2 linked regions of the Buchnera aphidicola (Therioaphis trifolii) genome follow. The protein of the gene in region 1 interacts with the protein of each later gene in a pairwise test. Links are inferred from orthologs where the notes say so. Each region holds a gene or a part of one and is shown in the gene's direction. Other genes may lie near its edges.

What was found.
Region 2: the proteins of D9V81_RS00105 (region 1) and dnaB interact in binary tests that used the Escherichia coli proteins (3 or more experiments, as listed by UniProt). The link is inferred for Buchnera aphidicola (Therioaphis trifolii) from one-to-one orthologs.

Annotation. Positions count from the first base shown.
Region 1 is NZ_CP032996.1:18,003-21,306, reverse strand. What follows is about bases 232-3,171. They hold D9V81_RS00105 (ATP-binding protein), read left to right. Parts: upstream 232-1,302; coding sequence 1,303-2,040; downstream 2,041-3,171. Other genes in these bases: groL (chaperonin GroEL), read right to left, coding at 2,722-3,171; D9V81_RS00100 (elongation factor P), read right to left, coding at 2,035-2,613; rsmD (16S rRNA (guanine(966)-N(2))-methyltransferase RsmD), read left to right, coding at 680-1,246; ftsY (signal recognition particle-docking protein FtsY), read right to left, coding at 232-584. Also shown: more of ftsY, read right to left, coding at 1-231; more of groL, read right to left, coding at 3,172-3,304. UniProt on the Escherichia coli protein: Required to load the replicative helix DnaB onto single-stranded (ss)DNA, to initiate chromosomal replication.
Region 2 is NZ_CP032996.1:381,439-384,664, forward strand. Bases 1-2,862 are described here. They hold dnaB (replicative DNA helicase), read left to right. Parts: upstream 1-684; coding sequence 685-2,040; downstream 2,041-2,862. Other genes in these bases: ssb (single-stranded DNA-binding protein), read right to left, coding at 1-477; D9V81_RS01925 (YqgE/AlgH family protein), read left to right, coding at 2,205-2,768; ruvX (Holliday junction resolvase RuvX), read left to right, coding at 2,772-2,862. In the rest of the region: more of ruvX, read left to right, coding at 2,863-3,176; radical SAM family heme chaperone HemW, read left to right, coding at 3,208-3,226. UniProt on the Escherichia coli protein: The main replicative DNA helicase, it participates in initiation and elongation during chromosome replication. Travels ahead of the DNA replisome, separating dsDNA into templates for DNA synthesis.

The DNA of each region.
Region 1 (3,304 bases):
CCCCATAATTTTATTTGCTCAATAGCTGCAAATCTAAAAGTATCACTTGCAGATAATACTACTGATTTACCTAATTTTTTATAAAAATTTGCTAATTTTGCTGCTATTGTAGTTTTTCCAACACCATTTACTCCAATTAATAATATAATATAAGGTTTTTTATAAATATTTTTTAAAAATTGCTTTTGATTTATATTATCAAAGTTAATAATTGAAAAAAGATAATTTTTTAATTCATAATATACATCTTTTTCATCTTTAAATTGATTATTTTTATATTTTTTAAATAAATAATTAACTATTTCTTTTGAAGTATGTACTCCAAAATCAAATATTAATAATTTTTCTTCTAATTTTTTAAAAAAATTATCATCAATTTTATTTTTAAAAAAAAATTGATGAATCTTAAAAGAAAAATGATTTTTTGTATTTTCAATTTTTTGTTTAATTTTAGAAAAAAATGAATTATTTTTTATATTATTTTCATTATTATATAATTGAGTATTTTCTTTTAATTGCTTTTTACTACTATTTTTTTTTTTAAAAATATTAAACCAAGAAAATAAACTATTATTTTTTTTCATAAATCATAATACCATTAATAAAATATAATAACATAAATTTAATTAAATATATAATATATAATAATTAAAAAAATATTCATAAAAATTTTTTTACAATGAACATAAATATTAAAAATATTCGAATTATTTCAGGAATATTAAAAGGACAAATTATAAAAACTATTAAAAATAATAATTTAAAACCTACTACAAATAGAATTAAAGAAACATTATTTAATTGGTTAACATATAAAATTAAACATGCAGAATGCTTAGACTGTTTTTCCGGAAGTGGAGCATTAAGTATTGAATCTATATCTCGATATGCAAAAAATGTTACTGCATTAGAAAAAAATAAAAAAATAATATATAATTTAAAAAAAAATATTTTAAGATTAAAAATTAAAAATATTAATGTTATTAATACAAATACATTATTTTGGTTAAAAAAAACATCTTATAAATATGATATTATTTTTTTAGATCCACCTTATGATGGTAATATTCTTCAAAAAACAATTAACTTAATTAAAAATTATAATTTAATTAAAAATGAAGGATATATATATATAGAAACAAAACGTAATAAAAAAATTCAATATCCAAAACAATGGATATTATATAAAAAAAAAAAAACACATAATATTAATTATAGATTATATATTTTTAAAAAATCATATTAAATAATAATAATTTATTTTTATATTAATAAATTATAAAATATAGGTTAAAAAATTCAATGAATAATAAAAAATTTTTAAAAAAATTAAAAAATATTATTCCTATTCATATTATACCAAAATTTCAATATGAAACAGATTTATTAAAATGGAACAAAAAACAAGAAAAAATTTTTTCTAAAAAAATTATTCAAAAAAATAAAAATATAAAAATCAAAAAAAATTTTAAAAAATCAGGAATTAAAAAATTATATATAAATTGTTCATTCAAAAATTATCATATTGAACATGATGGACATAAAAAAGTATTATCTTTAACTAAAGATTATGCAAAAAATTTTAATAATCACATTTCAAATTTTATTTTTTTAGGTCGACCAGGAACTGGAAAAAATCATTTAGCTACAGCTATTGGAAATTATCTTATATCAAAAGGAAAAAAAGTTTTTATTACTACAATTTCAAATTTAATGTTAAAAATTAAATCTACATTTAATAATCAAGATAAAAAAAATACTGAAGAAAAATTTATAAATTATTTAAGTAAAATAGATTTATTAATTTTTGATGAAATAGGAATACAAACACAATCAAAATATGAAAAAATTATTATTAATCAAATTATAGATCGAAGATATTCTTCTAAAAAATCAACTGGAATGTTATCTAATTTAAACTTTTATGAAATAAAAACAATATTAGGGGAAAGAATAATTGATCGAATGAAATTTGGAAATAGTTTATGTTTAAATTTTAATTGGAATAGTTATAGAAATAAAAATCAAATAAAATTATAATTTATTTACTCTAGAATGATATTCTTCAGTTCGAGTATCAATTTTAACAATATCACCTACTTGAATAAATAAAGGCAAGGGCATTACTAAACCAGTATGTAATTTATATAATTTTAATTTAGTATTACTCATTGTAGAATTTAAACTTTTACCTGAAAGATCAGAAACAACTTTTAAATTTACAAAATTATTCATTTCTATTGATATAGGATTATTATTCCAAAAAGTAATTAAATAATCATTTTGTTCTAATAACCATTTATATTTATTTTGAATAATATTTTTATTTAAAGATAATTGTTCAAAATTTTGACGATGCATAAAATACCAATTATTATCATTATAATATATATACATATATTTAATATCATAAACATCAGCTCGTAATAAACCATCAGTAGAACGAAAAGTTTTTTCTATTAATTGATTAGTTAATAATTTTCTTAACTTTACTCTCGAAAATGCTTGTCCTTTACCAGGTTTAACAAAATCAACATTTTCAATAGAACATGGTTGATTTTCAAATAATACTTTTAAACCTATTTTAAAATTATTACTAGTATATAAAATCATATAATATATAATATTAAAAAAAAAAAATATAAAATTATAATAATTACCCCTAAACAAAAATTTTATTTAGGGTAATTATTAATATATTTTTAAAAAATATAAAAAAAATTACATCATTCCACCCATTCCACCACCCATTCCTCCTGGAGCAGGAGCACTAATATCGGATTTTTCTTCTTTTGGTAAATCAGTAACCATACATTCTGTTGTAATCATTAAACCAGCAACAGAAGCAGCATATTGTAAAGCAGAACGAGTTACTTTAGTTGGATCTAATATTCCAAAATTAATCATATCTCCATATTGATCAGTAGCTGCATTATAACCATAATTACCTTTACCATCTTTAACATTATTAGTTACTACAGATGGTTCTTCACCTGAATTAGAAACTATTTGACGTAAAGGTGCTTCCATAGCACGCAATGCCACTCGAATACCTACATTTTGATCTTCATTTTGACCAGATAAACTTGAAATTCGACCAGCTACTCTTACTAATGCTACACCACCTCCAGCAACAACACCTTCTTCTACTGCAGCACGAGTTGCATGTAATGCATCTTCAACACGAGCTTTTTTCTCTTTCATTTCTACTTCTGTAGCTGCACCTACTTTTAATACTGCAACTCCACCAGATAATTTTGCTAATCTTTCATTTAATTTTTCTTTATCATATTCTGAAGTAGAT
Region 2 (3,226 bases), 360 kb from region 1 along the record:
AAATTCTATATTTGACATATCATCTTCTAATAACTTATTTTTTAAATTATTATCAATATTATCTTTTTTTTTAATATTATTAATATCTTTAGAATTATTGATATTAGTATCATTATTTTTTTTATTTAATATACGTGTTCCTAACATTTGCATTTTACCATTCATATTAACTATAACTTCCGTAGTATAACGAGTAAAACCATTTTGATCAGTCCATTTTCGAGTTTGTAAAGAACCTTCAATATATACTTGAGATCCTTTTTTTAAATATTCATTAGCAATTTCAGCTAATTTACCAAATAATACAATCCTATGCCATTCAGTTTTTTCTTTTGTTAAATTTGTTTTTTTATCTTTCCAATTTTCTGATGTTGCTAAAGTAATATTCACTACTGCATTACCATTTGACATATATCGTATTTCAGGATTTTTACCTAAATTACCAATTAAAATAACTTTATTTATACCTCGTACCATATTTTTTTCCTAAAAATAACATATTTAAAAAAAATAAAAAAATTATATATTTTAAAATAAATATAATAAATCAATAAAAATGATTTTATTTTTTAAATAATAAAATTATATATTAATATTATAAAATATAAAATATTAATTATTTAAATATTAAAATTTTAAATAAATCATTATTAATATTAAATTATTGTATTAAAATATAAAAAAATGAAAAAATATAATCCTTTACAAAATAGTAAAAAAAAAATCCCTTATTCTTTAGAAGCTGAACAATCTATATTAGGTGCATTAATGTTAGATAATAAAAAATGGGATATTATATCAAATTATATTATTAGTGATGATTTTTTTAATATTTCACATAAATTAATATTTAATGAAATGAAAGAATTGATAAACCATAATTTCCCAATTGATTTAATAACTTTATCAGAATCACTAGAAAAAAAAAAAATTTTATCAAAAATAGGAAAATTTTCTTATTTATCAGAAATTATTAAAAATACTCCTAGTACTGAAAATATTACAGCATATGCAAAAATTGTTAAAGAATGTTCAACATTAAGAGAAATTATTTCAATAGGAAAAAAAATTTCTTATTTAGGATATAATACACATGGAAAAAATAGTAAAGAAATTTTAAATGATATAGAATATAATATTCTAAAAATTATTAATAAAAAAAATAAAAAAGAAAAAAATCCTAAAAATATACGATTAATGTTAGATAAAACTATTACTGTAATAGAAAAACTATTAAAATATCCAAATAATAACTTAACAGGATTAGATACAGGATATTCTGACTTAAATAAAAAAACACTTGGATTACAAAAATCTGATTTAATTATTATTGCAGCAAGACCATCTATGGGAAAAACAACATTAGCAATGAATATTTGTGAAAATATTGCTATAACCAATAATAAACCAATATTAATTTTTAGTTTGGAAATGCCTGGTGAACAAATTATAATTAGAATGTTATCTTCGTTATCAAGAGTATATCAAAGTAATATCCGAACAGGAAATTTAAATGATGAAGATTGGTCTCGAATATCAAGTACAATTAATATCCTATTAAAAAAAAATAATATATATATAGATGATTCTTCACAATTAACACCTACTGAAATAAGATCAAAATCAAAAAAATTATATAAAAAAAAAGGTTTAAGTTTAATTATTATTGATTATTTACAATTAATTAATGTACCAAATTTATCTAATCAAAGAAATTTAGAAATTGCTGAAATTTCAAAATCATTAAAATCACTAGCCAAAGAATTAAAAATACCTATTATTGCTGTATCACAACTTAATCGTTCATTAGAACAAAGATCAGATCGAAGACCAATTAATTCTGATTTAAGAGAATCAGGTTCATTAGAACAAGATGCTGATTTAATAATTTTTATATATAGAGATGAATTATATAATGAAAATACTGAATTAAAAGGAATAGCAGAAATTATAATAGGAAAACAAAGGAATGGACCTAATGGAACAATAAAATTAATATTTAATGGTAATTTATGTCGATTTGATAATTATTATGAATAATAATATATAAATAATTTATAAAATAAATCATTTTTATTATATTTAAAATATTTAAAATATTTAAAATATTTAAAATATTTAAAAATAAAATTATATTTCATTAAATAATAAATTTATATAAAATAATATATTATGAATTTAATTATTGAGCATATCAAGTGAAAATGACTTTGCAAAATAACTTATTAATTGCTATGCCTGGAATAAAAAATCCATTTTTTAAAAAAACTGTAATATATATTTGTGAACATAATAATGAAGGAGCAATGGGTATTATAATAAATAAACCATTAAAAGATATAAAAATAAAAAATATTTTAAAAAAATTAAATATGAACGCATCTCCTTGTTTATTTGGTCCAAAAATTTTTGATTCAGTTATTATAGGAGGACCACAAGCTCAAGAAAGAGGATTTATATTACATTCATCAAAAAAAATATTTTATTCTAGTATTAAAATTTCAAATAAAATGATAATTACAACATCTCAAGATATTTTAGAAACAACTGGTTTTCTTGAAAAACCAACAAATATATTAATGGCTTTGGGATATTGTACATGGGATAAAAATCAATTAGAACAAGAATTATTAAATAATTTTTGGTTAATTTCATCTGTTGATCAAAAAATATTATTTCATACACCACTAAAAAAAAAATGGATAAAAGCATTAAACAATTTAGGATTAAATATATATAAATTATCTATCAATTTTGGACATGCATAAATTATCATGATATTATCATTTGATTTTGGAACAAAAAAAATTGGTGTAGCAATAGGACAAAAAATTACATGTACAGCAAATATATTAAATACAATAAATGTAAAAAATGGAATTCCTAATTGGAATCAAATCTCTCATTTAATTATATATTGGAATCCAAAAATTATTATTGTAGGTTATCCATTAAATATGGATGGATCAAAACAAAAAATTACTAAAAAAACCATTCTTTTTGCTAAAATATTAAAACAAAAATATTTAATTAATGTAGAATTACATGATGAAAGATTAACAACTATAGAATCTAAATCAATATTATATAAAAATAAAAAATATAAAAATATAAAAAAAAATATACATTCTTTATCAGCGGTATTAATATTAGAGAGTTGGTTAAATAAAAAATAAAAATAATAATTGTGAAATTTTGGATAATATTATGATTTTTATTCCCCCAC